Regions from separate parts of the Paenibacillus mobilis genome, predicted to be linked through region 1. Evidence: predicted binding sites of a transcription regulator. Region 1 holds the regulator's gene; each other region holds the start of a gene.
The links. Region 1 encodes Rex, which represses fermentation and respiration genes when NADH is low (regulators of the CRP and FNR family bind a similar motif). Its sites were predicted from a motif close to TTGTGAAATATTTCACAA; they were not measured.
Positions count from the first base shown of each region.

Region 2: the regulator Rex is predicted to act here: its motif matches at 1,975-1,992, upstream of AC3ZPD_RS08045 (cytochrome ubiquinol oxidase subunit I).
Region 3: the regulator Rex is predicted to act here: its motif matches at 2,486-2,503, upstream of AC3ZPD_RS12560 (DoxX family membrane protein).
Region 4: the regulator Rex is predicted to act here: its motif matches at 2,600-2,617, upstream of nirB (nitrite reductase large subunit NirB).

Region 1 is NZ_JBZCMS010000002.1:371,378-375,899, reverse strand. Features, by position in the region: gene dinG (ATP-dependent DNA helicase DinG) at 1-2,344, shown strand, start outside; gene AC3ZPD_RS04885 (redox-sensing transcriptional repressor Rex) at 2,346-2,993, shown strand; gene AC3ZPD_RS04880 (amidohydrolase) at 2,983-4,281, shown strand; gene AC3ZPD_RS04875 (cell wall elongation regulator TseB-like domain-containing protein) at 4,336-4,522, shown strand, end outside.
Region 2 is NZ_JBZCMS010000003.1:396,692-401,213, forward strand. Features, by position in the region: gene ade (adenine deaminase) at 1-1,396, shown strand, start outside; gene AC3ZPD_RS08045 (cytochrome ubiquinol oxidase subunit I) at 2,092-3,498, shown strand; gene cydB (cytochrome d ubiquinol oxidase subunit II) at 3,485-4,501, shown strand.
Region 3 is NZ_JBZCMS010000006.1:16,487-21,008, reverse strand. Features, by position in the region: gene AC3ZPD_RS12565 (amino acid permease) at 1-1,264, opposite strand, end outside; lysine riboswitch at 1,442-1,638, opposite strand; gene AC3ZPD_RS12560 (DoxX family membrane protein) at 1,862-2,395, opposite strand; gene AC3ZPD_RS12555 (hypothetical protein) at 2,662-3,027, opposite strand; gene AC3ZPD_RS12550 (hypothetical protein) at 3,032-3,274, opposite strand; gene AC3ZPD_RS12545 (GNAT family N-acetyltransferase) at 3,499-4,218, opposite strand; gene AC3ZPD_RS12540 (nucleoside recognition domain-containing protein) at 4,306-4,522, opposite strand, start outside.
Region 4 is NZ_JBZCMS010000001.1:581,798-586,319, forward strand. Features, by position in the region: gene AC3ZPD_RS02705 (GAF domain-containing protein) at 238-693, shown strand; gene AC3ZPD_RS02710 (sensor histidine kinase) at 693-1,748, shown strand; gene AC3ZPD_RS02715 (response regulator transcription factor) at 1,768-2,415, shown strand; gene nirB (nitrite reductase large subunit NirB) at 2,634-4,522, shown strand, end outside.

The DNA.
Region 1 (4,522 bases):
CGCCGAGGACAGCGATTTGGGCTGGTTTTTCGACGCTTTGCTGACGGAGCGGGAAAGCCAGGCAGATCAGACGGATGACGCGGGTTTTATTTATTACCGCCAGTTTGCGATGCGCAATGAGGACTGGATGGATATTTTGCCGGCCCGCCATGAATTTGACGACAATCCGCTGTCCCAGGTCAGTTTTGAGCAATTTTTAGAGGAAGTTCAGGGAAACCTGAAGGAGAAGCTGCCGTTTTATGAGGAACGGGAAGCGCAAAAGATTATGCTCAGTCAGGTGGAGCAGGCTTTTGACGAGGATAAGCATCTTCTGGTGGAGGCCGGAACCGGAACGGGCAAATCGCTCGGCTATCTGCTGCCCGCCATTTATTCCGCGGTAAAAACCGGGGAGAAGGTCATGGTGAGCACCCATACCATCAACCTGCAGGAGCAGCTACGGGAAAGGGATATTCCTTTGCTGACGGAAGCGGTGCCTTTTCCGTTTCGCGCGGCGGTATTTAAAGGCAGACAGCATTATTTGTGCCTGCGTAAATTCGAGCACAAGCTGAGCCGGCGCGATTTTGCAAGTCCGAAGGAAGACAGCATCACGGCGGCCCAAATGATCATCTGGCTCAGCCAAACCGAAACCGGTGACGACGAGGAACTGAATTTGGGACGCGGCGGTGATTTCTGGGAAACGGTTGCCAGCGAATCGGATTCCTGTTTAGGACGCTCCTGCCCCTTTTTCAGGAAGTGTTTTTATCATCGGGCCAAACACGAAGCCAGCGTAGCGGATGTTATAATTACCAACCACTCCAAGCTTTTTACCGACATTCAGGCCGGCCATCAGCTGCTGCCTTCTTATGAACGTCTGGTCATCGACGAGGCGCATCATTTGGAGGACGTGGCGGGCAAACATCTGGGTTTGCATATGAAATATTTTTCGATCATTCATACTTTAACCCGTTTGTTTAAGGACAGCCGCACCGGACAGTTTCCGAATCTCCGGACGCAGCTTGCTTCCTCCGGATCGGAAAAGGCTCTCGGCTGGACAGAAACAATCGATTCGTTTTATCCGGCTCTGCTTGAAGTGAAGGAAAGCTGGGACAAGTTAAGCGAGCTTCTGTTCGGTCTGATGACGGAGAGGAGCGACGCGGCGCCGGGAGAGCCGGGGCAATTCGTCAAACGGCTGCTTCCCGCCCAAAGGCCTGACCAATGGGACACCTTTAACCGGCTGGAGCATCAGATCCATGTCTCCATCAGCGAAGTGCTGCGGAAAGGCGAACGTATGGTGGCCGAGATCAAAGAGGAGCAGGAGGATTACGGGGTTGAAGGCCTGCTTACGGATATCAGCGGACTCCTGAAGGATTTGGGCAGCGAACGGGATTCCCTGCGCTTCTTCATGAAGCTGGACAGCGAGGAGACGGTTTATTGGCTGGAAGGCAACGGCCATTACCGCAGCAAATCGCTGCAGCTTTACGCGGTTCCGATCGATGTCAGCGAACAGCTCAAAACTTATTTCTTTGACAAGAAAAAAAGCGTGGTCATGACCTCGGCGACCTTGACGGTCGATAAGTCCTTCCAGTACATGATCGAACAGCTCGGGCTCCAGGAAGCAGGCGAACAGGACCGGCTTTTGACCGCCATTTTGCCTTCCCCGTTTAATTACAGGGAGCAGGCGCTGCTGGTCATTCCGCGCGACTTTCCGAGCGTCAAAGGCAGCGTAGGGGATGCCCATTTTGTGAATACGCTTGTAGATTCCCTTGCGGAGTCGGCCGTAGCGACCAAAGGCAGAATGCTGGTGCTGTTCACCTCATACCGCATGCTGAAGCAGGTCTATGAACCGCTTAAAGAGCAGCTGTCGGCGCATAATATAACGGTAATCGGCCAAGGCATGGACAGCGGAAGCCGCACCAAGCTGACCCGGCGTTTTCAGAACAAAGACGCTTCCGTCCTGCTCGGCACAAGCAGCTTTTGGGAAGGCGTCGATATTCCCGGAGATGCACTGACCAGCCTTGCTATTGTCCGGCTGCCTTTTCAGCCGCCAAACCATCCGCTGGTCGAAGCGAAAAGCGAACGGCTGCAGCAGCAAAAGAAAAATCCGTTTACCAAGCTGTCGGTTCCTCAGGCGGTTATCCGCTTTAAGCAGGGTTTTGGCCGACTGGTACGCTCTTCAAGAGATAAAGGTATCGTCATTGTGTACGATACGCGTATTCTGGACTCCTATTACGGCAAATATTTTCTTTATTCCCTGCCGGGACCCAAAATGGAGCATATGCCGCTGAGCCAGATGGTTCCCCGGATCACGGAGTGGCTGGAACCTACGGAAAATGGCGCCGAATCAGGCGCAGCAAAGGGTGAATAACATGAAATCGGAAAAAATATCGGATGCCGTCGTCCGGCGTATGCCGGTTTACCTGCGGTATTTAAACGAACTGCAAAACCGTGACGTCATGACGGTATCCTCGCAAGAGCTCGGACAAAACCTGGATCTTAATCCGGCCCAAATCCGTAAGGATCTCGCCTATTTCGGAGATTTCGGGCGCAAAGGCATCGGCTACGATGTGGGTTACCTGATTGAAAAAATCCGCCAGATCCTGAACCTGGATCAGGAGATCAGCGTAGCGCTGGTAGGTGCCGGTAATCTCGGCCAGGCCCTCTCCAACTACAATATGTATCTGAAAGACAATATGAAGATTGTGGCGGTCTTCGATGCTGCGGAAGCCAAAATCGGCAGCCAGATCAATTATTTGACGGTACAGCCTATTTCGGAGCTGACAGAAACCGTCAAAAACCTCGGGATCCGTATCGGGATCATTACGGTTCCTCACTGGGAAGCCCAGCGCGTCGCGGATCAGCTCGTAGAGGCGGGCATTCAGGCCATTCTGAACTTTGCGCCGGTCATTTTGAAGGTACCGGCCGGGGTCCGCGTGCATGCGGCGGATTTTACCACCGATCTGCTCAGCTTGGCTTATTATTTGGATCAGGGAAAGGAAATTTCAAATGAGTCGTAAATGGTTGATTAAAAACGGAACTTTCGCGGTTATGAACCCGGATAAACCGGTGCTTACCGGTTATATGCTGGTGGAGGACGACCGTATTCAATACATCGGGGAAACGCTGCCGGAAGGCGAAGAGATGACGGAAAGCTTTGACGGATCGGGCCTTCTGTTCCTGCCAGGCCTGGTTAATACTCACGGGCATGCGGCAATGTCTCTGCTGCGCGGTTATGGCGACGATCTGGCCCTCCAGGTGTGGCTGCAGGAAAAAATGTGGCCGATGGAAGCCAAATTTACCAGCGAGGACGTTTACAAAGGTACGGCGCTTTCCGTTCTTGAAATGCTGAAAGGCGGAACTACCACTTTCCTGGATATGTACGATCATATGGACCAGGTAGGTAAAGTTGCGGAACAAAGCGGCATCCGTGCTGTCCTGACACGGGGCGTCATCGGTCTTTGCCCGCCGGAAGTGCAGACGGCCAAACTTCAGGACGCGGTCAGTTTTGCGAAGCGGTGGCATGGAGCGGCAGACGGACGCATTACGGCGATGATGTCTCCGCATGCCCCTTATACTTGTCCGCCCGATTATATCGAAAAGATCGTACAAGCTGCGCATGATCTGGATCTCCCTTTGCACACGCACATGTCGGAAACGATAACCGAGGTGGAGCAGAACGTCAGGGATTACGGCGTGCGTCCGGTCGAGCATCTGCTGAAAATAGGTTTGTTCTCCAGACCTTCGCTTGTTGCTCATGCGGTTCATCTGCTGGATGAAGAAATTCAAATCCTTGCCGAAAATAACGTAGGAGTTTCTCACAATCCCGGCAGCAACTTGAAGCTGGCCAGCGGGGTAGCGAGAGTTGTGGACCTGCTGAAAGCAGGCGTCACGGTTTCCTTGGGAACGGACGGCCCTGCCAGCAATAACAACCTAGACATGCTGGAGGAAATCCGTCTGGCAGCTTTAATTCATAAAGGGGTATCCGGTGATCCTACCGCGGTTCCGGCGCTTGAGGCGCTGAAAATGGGGACGGAATACGGTGCTAAGTCACTGTTCCTTCAGGAAACAGGCAAATTGGCGTCCGGTATGAAAGCCGATTTTATCGCTTTGAATACTGAGCAAGCTCATTTCCTGCCAAAAACCGATTATATTTCGCATGTCGTTTACTCTGCCGGTGCGAAGGACGTAGAGCATGTATGGGTCGACGGACGGCAAGTGGTCAAACACGGCGAATGCCTGACTTTGGACGAACAGCGTATTCGCTTTGAAGCTCAACAGGCATTTGAAGGTCTCCTTGCCCGCTGATCCCATTCCCGGCTTCAGAGCAAGCGGAGGCAAGGAGAGAGGTGAAAAACAGGTTTGAAAACAAAAACAAAATGGATTCTCGCCGTAATCGTCATTGCGGCGGCTTTGGCTTTTGGGATGTACCGTTATTATGTATACATTATGCAGGACACCTGGAAGCAGGAGGATGCGGCCATTCTCCGGGCCAAACAGGAAGCTGGGCTGGTCAAAACGATCGGGGTCAGCAAATCGGTGTGGGACG
Region 2 (4,522 bases), on a different contig from region 1:
GACTTACCCGTCCTGCGTGCCGGCCGCCGAGGGTCTGGAGGATGCCGGGGCCGTTTTGGAGGTCAAGGACATTGAAGCCGGTTTAACCTGGGAAGGCGTTGCGGGTCTGGGCGAGGTCATGAATTTCCCCGGCGTGGTCAATGGCGATCCCAAGATGAAAGGCGAAATCGAAGCGACCATCCGGGCAGGAAAAACGGTTACCGGACATTTTCCGAGCGACGACCAGCAAATGCTGCAGGCTTACATAGCTGCGGGCGTTACCTCCGATCACGAAACGGTGACGCGCGAGCAGGGGCTGGCGAGAATCCGGCTGGGCATGAACCTGATGATCCGTGAAGGTTCGGCTTGGCAGGACGTGAAGGAAGTGATCAAGGTGGTCACGGAGGATCATGCGCCTACGGGCAATATTACGCTTGTGACGGACGACGTTTATCCGCAAACCCTGGTCGAAAAAGGCCATATGAATCACGTTGTTCGGCGTGCCATCGAAGAAGGGGTAGAACCGGTTACCGCCATTCAGATGGCGACCCTTAACACGGCAAAATACTTTAATAAAGAGCGGGATTTAGGAGCGATTGCGCCCGGAAAATGTGCGGATATCCTGCTCATCGACGATCTGCGGCAGATGGTGCCGTCGCTCGTTATTGCCGACGGTGAGGTTGTGGCGGAGGCAGGGAGAATATTGGCGTATTATCCATCATACGTATATCCGGAAAAAGCCCGCCAGTCGGTGAAGCTGGCCAGGCCGCTTACGCCGGAGGATTTCCGCCTGCGCAGCAAACGGGCTGAGGCTCATCAAGCGAGCGAAGCCGGCAGCGGCGGAGCGGGGGAGAAGGTCCGGGTGCGGGTAATTCAGGTGATTGAAAACAGCGCCCGCACAGCCTCGGCGACAGCCGAGTTAACGGTGAAGGACGGATACATCCAGCCTGATCCGCAGCAGGATGTCCTGCTGCTCGCCTGCATCGAGCGCCACAAAGGCACGGGCGATATTTCCCTTGCCTTCGCTAAAGGCTTCCAGTTAAAAGAAGGCGCCGTTGCGTCCACCGTCGCGCACGACAGCCATAACCTGCTAGTCATGGGCACGAATGAAGCGGATATGGCGTTTGCGGCATCCAAGCTGGCGGAATGCGGCGGTGGCATGATTGCCGTAAAAGACGGCAAAGTACTGGGCCTGGTCGAAATGCCGGTAGCCGGACTGATGTCCGATAAACCGCTGGACCAGGTGGTGGAAGAGGTCCGCGGGCTCGAAGCGGGCTGGAAGGAGCTGGGCTGCACGATTCATGCGCCGTTTATGACGTTTTCGCTGATTGCGCTGCCCGTCATTCCGGATTTGCGCATCTCCAACCGCGGTCTGGTCGATGTAACCACCTTCAGCCTCACGGATGTAGAGCTGTAGAATATCTTTTGACAGGCAAGTGTACTGACAGGCAAGTATGCTGACAAGTGTGGACTCCAGCAGCAAAACAAAACCGCCGTTCTTTCCCTGGGGGAAAGGCGGCGGTTATTTTTATTTTAAAATAGGAAAGGAATTAAAATTTATAGGCAAGGTTATGGGTAAAGGGAAAGCTTGGATCTAAATGGTTAATGTAAGGTTTCAGACTTGAACTTAATGCGTTTGTTGTTCGAGCTGATCTTCTTCTTTGAAAATCTGTGCGCAGAAAATGCCAATGACAATAAAGCTGATAGCCACCAAAGCAAACATAAGAACCATCATGTCGAATCTTCACTCCTTCTTATTCTTCTTCCTGATCTGTACGAGTATTATGATACTGGAATCCCGCAACCCGTGCATAGCCCGTTCGGGCTATAAAATGACTTCAAAATTGAACGTTGTGAGGCAGATCACAAAACGGTTCTGTCAATGAGCTTTGAGGCAAAATGACTTTGAAATCGCCCTTGGTTTTGCCTGATTTGTGTGCAATTTCGACGAATGTTGTGATTATGGTCACAAATTTTATATATTTCCGTTTTCTATTGTGACATTTATCACAATACCCCTTTTGCAGAACTGCCATGATAAGAACAGTGAGTTTTCCAAGCAAGAGGGGCATTCAGCCTCCCATTCTTATCGTTCAAAGGAGAGTATGATCCATGGATCCGTTAGTGCTTGCACGCATCCAGTTTGCTGCGACGACCATCTTCCATTTCTTCTTCGTGCCGGTGTCGATCGGGTTGGTGTTTATGATCGCGGTCATGGAGACGATGTATGTGGCCAAGGGCAAAGAAGTGTACAAAACAATGGCAAAGTTCTGGGGCAAGCTGTTCCTCATTAACTTTGCGGTCGGAGTCGTCACCGGTATTTTGCAGGAGTTCCAGTTCGGTATGAACTGGTCCGATTATTCCCGTTTTGTGGGGGACGTTTTTGGCGCGCCGCTTGCGATTGAAGCGCTGGCCGCGTTTTTTCTGGAGTCGACCTTTATGGGGATTTGGATCTTCGGCTGGGATCGATTGTCCAAGAAAGTGCATTTGCTGTGCATTTGGCTGGTTTCCTTCGGTACCACGCTGTCCGCATTGTGGATTTTGGCGGCGAACTCGTTTATGCAGCATCCGGTTGGGTTCGAAATCAACAATGGCCGCGCGGAGATGAACGACTTTTTCGCCCTGATTGCCAATGGGCAGCTGTGGGTGGAATTCCCGCATACCGTTTTAGGTGCGCTGGCCACCGGCTCTTTCCTGATCTGCGGCATCAGCGCGTACAAAATGCTCAAGAAGAAAGACTATGCTTTCTTTAAAAGTTCTTTTAAAATCGCCGTCATCGTAGCTTTGCTCTCCTCTTTCTTGACCGCCATCTTCGGTCATCAGCAGGCTCAGTACCTGGTAGAGACCCAGCCGATGAAAATGGCCGCATCCGAAGGCCTCTGGGGCAAAAGCGGCGACCCTGCTCCATGGACGGTCGTTGCGGCGATTGATCCGAAGACCAAAGAAAATAAATACGAGATTAAAATTCCCTACCTGCTCAGCTTCCTTTCCTACAGCAAACTGAATGGGGAAGTTAAAGGCATGAACGAGCTGCAGGCCGAGTATACGCAAAAATACGGCGCAGGCAATTACATCCCGCCGGTGCGCACGACCTTCTGGAGCTTCCGCATCATGGTGGCGGCAGGTTCGCTCATGATTTTGTTTGCGGCTTACGGCTTGTACCTGTGGATGCACAAAAAAATGGACCGTCCGAACAAAAACTATCTGCGTTTGATGCTGTTTGGCATTTCGCTGCCGTATATCGCGAATACTTCCGGTTGGATTATGACGGAGTTCGGCCGCCAGCCATGGACGGTATTCGGGCTGATGACCACCGCCGATTCCGTGTCGCCTAACGTGTCCGCAGGCCAGATGTTGTTTTCAATTATTGCCTTCTGCGCGATTTATACCGTGCTTGCCATCGTGATGGTGTTCCTTTGGGTGAAAGTGATCAAACAGGGCCCGTTCGCCAAAGACCATTCCGACGACGAACATTCCACAGATCCATTCGGCAAGGAGGGGTATCATGCTGTCTCTTAATGAGCTTTGGTTTATTTTGGTGGCGGTGCTGTTCATCGGGTTCTTTTTCCTCGAGGGGTTTGACTTCGGGGTCGGCATGGCTACAGGCATTCTCGCCAAAAACGATACGGAACGCCGCGTGCTGATCAACTCGATCGGTCCCTTCTGGGATGGCAACGAGGTATGGCTGATTACGGCCGGCGGCGCGATTTTTGCCGCTTTTCCGAACTGGTACGCCACGATGTTCAGCGGCTATTATACGCCTCTTGTTGTCCTCCTGCTGGCGCTGATCGCCAGAGGCGTCGCTTTTGAATTCCGGGGCAAGGTGCAGGACGACCGCTGGAAAAAAACGTGGGACGTCTGCATTTTCATCGGCAGCCTGCTGCCGCCATTCCTGCTGGGCGTCGTCTTCGCCGGCTTTATGAAAGGCCTGCCGATCGACGGGCAAATGGAGATGAGGGCCGGACTGTTCGACATGGTGAACTGGTATACGCTGGTGGGCGGCATTACCGTTACGCTGCTTTGTTTTGTGCACGGGCTTCTGTTCACGGTGCTCCGCACGGAGGGAGATATTCAGGACAGAGCACGCAAGCTGGCCAAACAGATGCTGTATCCGCTGGCAGCCCTGCTGGCCCTGACCGGCATCGCCACTTATTTGGCAACGGATATTTTTGAAGCTCATGGCGCCGTGTTAAGCGTGCTGGCGGTGCTCGGACTGGCCGCTTTCCTGCTGGCCGGTTATTTCCTGAGCCGGAAACGGGACGGCTGGGCTTTCGGCATGACCGGCGCTGTCATCGCTTTGGCGATTATCGGCGTATTTGCCGGGCTGTTCCCGAACGTGATGATCAGCTCGATCGATACGGCTTTTAACCTGACGATTCATAATGCGGCCTCGGGCCATTATTCGCTGAAGGTCATGACGATCGTCGCTGTGTCGCTGCTGCCGTTCGTGCTCGGTTATCAGATCTGGAGTTATTTCGTCTTCCACAAACGGGTGCACGAGAAATCGCATTTGGAATACTGAAAACATGGAACTAAGCTGAGT
Region 3 (4,522 bases), on a different contig from region 1:
TGCCGTCCGAGATGACCGACATGCTCTGACCGACGATCACCACGGCACAAATCAGGAAAGCCACAATCGGGCCGAACGGAAACCATTTGGCCCGGTAAGGCAGGTCGCTTAAGCTGCGCCCCTGGGCTAAATAAGCTTTGCGGAACCGGTAATGGCAGATCGCGATGCCCAGCCACGTAATGAACCCGCACATGCCGGACGCGTTGAGCAGCCACGTATAAACAATCCCGTCCCCGAAAAAGGATGCCAGGAACGCCAGCATGCCCACGGCGCCCGTCAGCAAAACGGCGTACACCGGAATGCCCCGGCGATTGACCCTTGAGAACAGCTTCGGCGCTTTGCCTTCTTTGGCCAGCCCGTACAGCACCCGGGAGGAAGCATACATGCCCGAGTTGCCCGCCGACAAGACGGAGGACAGGATGACGGCATTCATGACCGATGCGGCAAAAGCCAGGCCGGCTTTTTTGAAGACCAGCGTAAACGGACTAGCGCCGACGCTGCCGATATCCCCTTTCAACAGATCGGGGTTCGTGTAAGGAATCAGCATGCCGATGACGAAAATCGCCAGGATATAAAAGATCAGGATCCGCCAGAAAATTTGCCGTACCGCCTTCGGCACGTTTTTCGCCGGGTTGTCGCTTTCGCCAGCGGCCACGCCGATCAGCTCCGTGCCCTGGAAGGAGAAACCCGCGGCCATAAACACGCCGAGCAAAGCCAGGAAACCTCCGTTAAACGGCGCATCTCCGATCGTGAAATTGCCTAAGCCGGGGGATGTTCCGCCCAAAATCCCGATGATCATCAGAACACCGACCACAAGGAAAATAATAACCGTTACCACTTTAATAATGGCAAACCAATACTCCGATTCGCCGTAGCCCTTAACGGATAAAATATTGAGCCCCAGAATCACGGCCAGGAACAGCAGGCTCCACAGGAACGAGGAGCTTCCGGGGAACCAGTATTTGATGATTAAGGTCGCGGCCGACAGCTCGGCGGCGATCGTAATCGCCCAGTTGTACCAATAATTCCAGCCCAGGGCAAAACCGAGGGCCGGGTCGACGAACCGGCCGGCATACGTGCCAAACGAACCCGATTCCGGCATGTAGGAGGCCAGCTCCGCCAGGCTGGTCATCAGGAAATAGACCATAAAGCCGATAGCCGCATAAGCCACGATGGCCCCGCCCGGACCGGCGGAAGAAATCGCGCCGCCGCTGGCGAGGAACAGCCCGGTGCCGATCGAACCGCCCAAAGCGATCATCGTCATGTGACGGGCCTTCAGGCCGGCTTTCAGACCGGTTGAAGGGGATTGAATTTTGTTCACTTGAAATACACTCCTTTAGGTGAATAGAATGCCCCTAAATTCATGCAGGAAGAACCAGAAAAAGACCGCAGCTATTTCGCGCGGTCTTCGGATCATCAGAAATCATCTGCCTCAAACCTTCATGAAGATAGCACAACACGGCGTTTTTGGCGAAAACGTCCGTGACAGTTCTGCTCCTTTCGGAAACAGCCCCAGCGTCGCTCCCCTTTGAAGCTTGGGAACCACACTTCGGCGGTTTGCCCTTTCCTGCCGGGATCCTCAGCTGCTTCTAACTTACCCCGGCGGTACTCTTCCAAACCGCGACCTCTACCTCATCAAGATCAGATGAGGTTTGCTATTAATTTGTAAGGGAAATACGAGAACTCATTATATACCATTAATCTCCCGCAAACAATGACCTATTTATGGGAATCACTTCTAAACCTGAATAAAATTTAGCAGGATCCTTAAAAAGAAAAAAGGATATCCGCGGGACGGGGGGGCCTCCTTGCGAATATCCTGAAGCTGGGCTTATGATCAGCTATTTATACGGCGTTTCGGTCAGGCCGTATGTTTCATGTTTCTTGGCGCTGGCGCCCCGGGCTGTTCTTCGTTTCTTTCCCGGTTGAACAGGCCGCGAAGGTAAGGCATTACCCAACGGTCCAGACCGATTTTACCGGCATTGGCAGCGGCGACTACAAGGAAGATTTCAAGAATCAGCATTTGTGCGTTCGTGCTTACGGTACCCGAGAAGAGGAACGCGGTGTTCATCACGACGGCCATCAAAGCGGCGAAGGTGGTGAAGGTGCCCAGGATTAGGCCCAAGCCTACCAGGAGTTCGCCAAGCGGGATCAGGACGTTGAAGAAGTTGACGCCCGGCAGCGCGGCATGTTCCAGGAAAGCGGCCCACCAGCCTTGCACGGCTGGATTTTCGCCGGTGCTTTTAGCGATCGCGCCCTGCAGGAAACCGCCGGCGTCAAAGCCGCCCGTCAATTTTTCAATGCCGTGCGTCATCCATTGGTACCCCAGGTAAACCCGCAGGATCGTCAACAGCCACATAGCCGCTTTGTTGTTTCTCAACCAATTGTTAAACATATAAATCTCTCCTTTTGGTTTCTCTCCATTTGTGATTTTGTTTATTGCTTTTTGTTTTTGTTTGATGATCATCTCTTATGGCTTTATTATAAGTGAAATATTTCACAATAGGTGTGACATAAATCACACTTTTAGCTTTTATTTAAAATTTTATCAGCCGCGCTGTTCCCCGCAAAAAATAGACCGGGACGCAAAATCTGCGCCACCGGCCTGTTCGTCCACTGCCCTGCCCTATTTTTCTTTGAAGCGACGTTAAATGCCGCCGATCAGGCTAAAGAGCCGTTTAAACGATTCGTAGCTGTCGTACCTTTTTCCGCGCTCCAGGCTTTTTCGGCCATTGCCCGCAGCGGCTCATGAAGGCCTTCGGCTACCTGCTGTTCGGTTTGAGCCTCCGGTTTGTCGCTCCAGACGGAGAAAGAGCAGCCGACCAGGCTGGACGGATAAGGCTTGTCATACTCCTGGGGTTCCGTATCGCTGATTTTCGGCAGCAGGCCCGGATGCCAGTCCCCGTAGATCTTTGCTCCGGTCGGGTATTTGTAGCCGGCATGTTCACCCAATACGTAGTAGAAATAAGCGTCGTTGAAATTGATGAGCTCATACCCTTTATCGATAAAGGTTTGCGCGGTCGCCATATTTTTATGCCACTTGGTCCAGTAGGTCATTTGAATCGATAAATTCATCCCCGCTAATGTGAAAATAAGGGCTTTCTGCAAATAGTTCCGCATACTCGTCGATCAAATCCCGAACAAAACGTTTGGCCTCTTCATTCGTAAGCCAGGAAAGCTCCTTGATGCGGTCCATGATCCATGCCTTGGTGAAAAATTTCCGGCCGATATCGATATGCAGCGCCCTTTCCTTGACGGCCGGATAGTCCACCACGTGCCGTACACCAGGGAACCTTGCGTCAGAAGCTGCTGCAGGACGGTACGCAGTCCGTACATGACGGCCCGTTCCGCTGCCGCCGTTATTTTCACGCAGCTGCCGAGCTCAATGACGTAAATTTCACTGCCGGCGGTTTCGAAGGCCGGAACTGTCCCGCCTAGCCCCATAGAGTCAACGAGCGTTTTAAGCTTCTCCAAACGGGTAAGCTCCACGGCCAACCCTTAATCTGCTTCCTTCGTTAAGAGCTCGCAAACTTGGATTTCCATAATCCGGTCTTCTTGATTGGCGGTAGGGAAGGCTTCGGCAAAACCAAGCCGTTTATAATACGGGATCAGGTTGGCAGGATCTCTCATAAGGCCGGGAAGGCCGGGCTGTTTTTCCAATCGAGGTTCGGCGATTAAAAACACCATCCCCTTGTTTTTGCTAATCAGGGTTTGAAAAGTGAAGGCAATAAGCTGGAGCCCCAGCTTTTTCCCTCTGAAAAAGGGATGTACGTTCAATTGCTGAATGTAAAACAGACTGCCTTGATCAAAAGGATTCCTGCCCACTTGTTGAGCGAGAATTTCATCGGCGCGGGCACCAATCACGGAATGTTCCCCGTCTACGGCGTCCAGCCAGTCAAACCAGGTTTCCCCCATGCGCTCCTTCCAGGCTGCCGGAAATTCCGAGACCGCCAGATTGGCGGCAAGCAGCCGCCCCCGATCCTCCTCCGCCTTTTCCTTCTGAAAACTTGAAAGCAGCTTATCCCGGCTAAGTCCAAGCCTTCGTTCGGCTTCATCAAGGGAAACCATCAATCGGATTTGATGGAAGATAGGCTGGGTATCCTGATGAAAGGTTTTCCCTGAAAAAGCCAATAAACCGGCCGCTTCATAGCGGACATAGGGCCTCATCAAGTTTATACCTGCAGGCTTCAGCCGAAGATCCGTAAATTCGATACACATCCCGATACTCCCCCTGTCCCCACTGGGCTTCCCCCATTTAGGTTTTGGTCCTTTATAACCTGCGGTTATTCTTCCTGTATGGATTTCCTAAAATAAAAAGGTCAGCCAAGCTATTCCCATGGAAAAAACGACCGAGGTAAGCAGCTGTCTGCCCGCCAGCGACAACGCCGTCCGGATGCCCATTTCTTTGCGTACGGTCCACAAAGTGACCAGACAGGCCGTCAAAGTCGAAGCCAGCAGCACCAGCACAAAAATTTGCGAAGGCTGAAGGCCGGCCAGGAAAGCTCCGCCGTCCTGATTCAGC
Region 4 (4,522 bases), on a different contig from region 1:
GGATAAAATCCAACAATAATGGGGGAATTATCAGCAATACCCCTTTTCATCGACTGACAAGCAGAAAACGCACAGGCGCCTTATCCTTGGGCATCCGTTTTTTTATATTTTAAGGCCGTTGAAGCCAAGCCGGTAACGCTGCAGCTCCTTTTATTGAAATCTCGGAGAGGGAGGTTTATTCTATACAAAGAGAAGAAACAGTCTTAACGAAAGATTCGGCTGATGGGTGGTTTAACGATGAATAATGGGGAATTTCAAACGGTGCTCGACCAGATGCGGCTTCAATCCGGCTATGACTTTATGGCCTTGGCGCTGGTAGAATCGGCCGAATTCAATTATGTAATCAAATGGAAATTTGCATCCGGAAATTTAAACGAAGGTTATAAACGGATTGTGCTTAAATCAGGCCGGGGGGTCCCCGGAATCGTGTTCAAGACGGGCAAACCGCTGACGATCCCTTTTGTGCCGGATTTTGTGAATCCGGAGGACCTTTTTCAATATCCGATTATCAAGCTGGAGGAGTTGTCCAGCCTGGCGGCGGTGCCGGTCTGGCATGACGGGCGCGTTGCGGGAGTTCTTCTCGGCGCTTACCGAAGCGGACAGCGGGTGGCTTCCTCGTCTGCAGACGAACTGCATGCCTATGCGGCCGGTGGACTCGCGGATTTAAACGGGAAGGAAAGGATGCCAAGTTGATGACCGAAAATAACATGCAGATGGACGCTTTGATGACGAGGCTTTATGCCGGCAGCATGGAGGCTATTCTTTTCTTTGACCAGGATGGAAATGTACTCGCCATGAATCCCGCTGCGGAGAAAATTATGTCGGACCAAGCCATAAAGCAGCTGCTGCAGGGTGAGGAGAACGGCATATGCGAGGTTTGCAGAGGGTTTACGAGCGAGACGGAGCAAAGAACCTGTTCGAACTGTTACATGCAAAGCCAAGAAACCCGGGATTTCAGTTCCTTTCAGGTTTTTATCGATACCAGGGATGAAGGAATTCTGCCTTATACGGCTTCTTTCCAAACACTGGACGCCGGGCGGGGCATTCGGGTGCTGATGCTCAGAGGGTTGACCAAGCAGTATCAAACCCAGGAAAGATTGTACCAGAACAAGATCATGAAACATGTCATCGAAGCTCAGGAGAATGAGCGGAGACGGATCTCCCGCGAACTGCATGACAGCGTGGCCCAGGAGCTGATGAGCGCCGTGGTGGATGTCCGAGTGCTCAAATATTTAACCGACGATACGAAGCTCCTGACCAAAATGAATCAAACTGAAGCCTTGATGACCCGGCTGCTGGACGACATCCGGAACTTATCCGTGGAGCTCCGCCCGGCGACGCTGGACGACTTTGGGCTGGAGGCCGCCTTTAAAACGCATTTTAAACGGATGGAGCAAAGCTACGGCCTGTTAATTGATTTTACCTCTTCTTTGGATCAAAAACGGTACTCCAGTGAAATCGAAACGGTGGTGTACCGGATCTGCCAGGAAGCGGTGCTGAATGCGCTCAAATATGCGCAGGTCGACCGTGTGGAGGTGCTGCTGGAGGAAAGAGACGGCTCGCTGCAGCTGATCGTCGAAGACCGGGGAGCAGGGTTCCAGCCGGGGCAAGAGCCGCAGGGCACAGGTTTGGGGCTGTTCGGGATGCAGGAGCGCGCCGAGCTGGTCGGCGGAGTCTGTCGCATCTTGTCCAAGCCGGGGGAAGGGACACGGGTTACCTTGCAGGTGCCCGTCCCTCCAGCGGAGTAAGGAGGGGAGAAACTTTTTTATGAAAATTGTAATTGCCGACGATCATGCGGTTGTCCGCAGCGGCTTCTCCATGATTTTAAATTTCCAGGAGGACATGGAGGTAGTCGGGACTGCGGCGGACGGGCTGGAGGCTTATTCGGTTGTGGCTAAACACCGCCCGGATATTCTGATCATGGACCTCAGCATGCCGCCGGGCGAAGGCGGACTTATCGCCACCGGAAAAATCAAAGAGGATTTTCCGGATACAAAAATACTGATCCTGACCATGTATGACGATGAGGAATATTTGTTTCACGTTTTGAAAAGTGGCGCTTCCGGTTACGTGCTGAAAAATGCGCCGGAAGATGAATTGCTGTTTGCCATCCGCACGATTTACGGCGGCGATATTTATATTCAGCCCAAAATGGCCAATTCTCTGGTAAAGCAGTGGATGAAGACGGATCAGAGGGATTCGTCGGAGGATCCTTTTGAGCTGCTTTCCAGACGGGAGATCGAGATTTTGCCTTTAATCGCCAAGGGTTACGGGAACAAGGAGATTTCGGAGAAGCTTTTCATTTCCGTAAAAACCGTAGAAGCGCATAAAGCCAAAATCATGGAGAAGCTGAATTTGAAAAGCCGCCCTGAATTGGTCGAATACGCCTTAAAGAAAAAATTGCTGGGCTTTTGATCCTTCTTCTCAAGGAGAAGGAAAGTCCTGAAAGAAGCAGCGTTTTTCTTCTGGGCATTTTTTCATTAGGGAGAACCCTATAGACCACGCAGGAAAAAGAGCTTATTCGTAGCGGGACTCCCCTCAAATTCAGGCATTTCCCTAATAGGTTCGCCTACAAGGGTGTGATACATTTAAATCAGATAAGTGAATGAAATCACAAACTTGGAGGGAGTCTCATGGCGAGGGAAAAGCTGCTGCTGATAGGGAACGGGATGGCGGGCGTAAGAACGGTTGAGGAAATCCTGGATCGGGACGCCGAACGTTACGACATTACCATTATCGGGGAAGAAAACTATACCAATTATAATAGAATCATGCTTTCCAATGTGCTGCAGAACAAAAACACAATAGAGGAGATTATCACCAACCCGGCAAGCTGGTATGCCGAACAGCGGATCGAGCTGGTTCATCACGATCCGGCGGTGAGCCTGGACTCTGGGGCCAGGAAGGCGCGCACCCAAAGCGGCAAAGAAATCGGCTTCGATAAATGTATTTTGGCGACGGGTTCGAGATCGTTCATTTTGCCGGTGGAAGGTTCAAGCCTGGAAGGCGTTTTGGGTTTCAGAACCATTGACGATACGCTGAGCATGCTCGAAATGGCCAAAAGCTACCGGAAAGCGGCTGTTATTGGCGGAGGACTTTTGGGGCTGGAGGCAGCCAAGGGACTTGTTGATCAGGGCATGGACGTCACGGTCGTTCATCTGGAGAAATGGCTGATGGAAACCCAATTGAACGAAATGGCCGGCAAACTGCTGAAAGCGGATTTGGAGCAGCAGGGCCTGAAGTTCCTTATGGAGAAAAAAACAAGCCGAATCCTTGGCGACACCCGCGTCACGGGAATTGAATTCAGCGACGGCTCCATACTGGAAGCCGATATGGTCATCATGACCGTCGGCATACGCCCGGAAACGACTCTGGCCCGTCACGCAGGTTTAACCGTAAACCGCGGGATTGTCGTAAACGATTGGATGGAGACTTCCGCTTCGGGCATTTATGCGGTTGGCGAATGCGCCGAACACCAGGGGAAAATATACGGACTGGTGGCCCCGCTGTTTGAGCAGGGCAAAGTGCTGGCCGACGTTCTAACCGGGAGTGAAACCGCCCCTTATGGCGGAAGCACAACCTATACGTCGCTTAAAGTTTCGGGCTGCGATCTTTTTTCGGCAGGAGAGATCAAGGAAGTGGGCGGCGTAAAAAGCATAGAAGCCTATGATGGCCTGGCTAACAGCTATAAAAAGCTGTTCATCCAAGACAGCCAGGTAGTCGGCATCGTCCTTTACGGAGACACCTCCGAAGAGAACCGTTACTTCAAGCTGCTGAAGCAGAAGCAGGATATTTCGGCATTCACTTCAGTTTCCCTGCTGTCTGCAGGCGGCGGATGCTGCGGGGGAGCCGCTGCGGACGATGTGACCCAGTGGGCCGATGATGAAACGGTATGCGGCTGTAACGGGGTAACTAAAGGCACGATTCTGCAGGCGATCCGAGGCAAGGATCTCAAGTCGGTAGCAGAGGTAACCAAAGCGACCAAAGCTGGCGGTTCGTGCGGAAAATGCAAGGGCATGATCGGAGACCTGCTGACCTGTGTATTGGGCGATCAAGTGGCCACAGCGCCGACGGGCATTTGCGGCTGCACGGACCTGTCGAGGGACGAAATTGTGCTGCAGATTCATGAGAAAGGACTGACCACCACGGACGAGGTTTACGAGCAGATCGGATTCCGAAACCGGGAAGGCTGTCCGAAATGCCGGCCTGCCGTCAATTTTTACCTGAATGTCGCCTTTCCGAAAGAACATGCGGATGAACCGGCTTCCCGTTTCGTCAACGAACGTCTGCATGCCAACATCCAGAACAACGGCACGTTTTCCGTCATTCCGAGAATGCGCGGTGGACAAACTACACCTCAGCAGCTGATGCAAATTGCCCGTGTAGCTGAAAAATACGAGGTGCCTCTGGTCAAAGTTACCGGCAGCCAGCGGATCGGACTCTACGGCGTCAAGAAAGAAGACCTGCCGAACATGTGGGAAGAGCTGGACATGACCTCGGCTTCCGCTTACGCCAAAGCGGT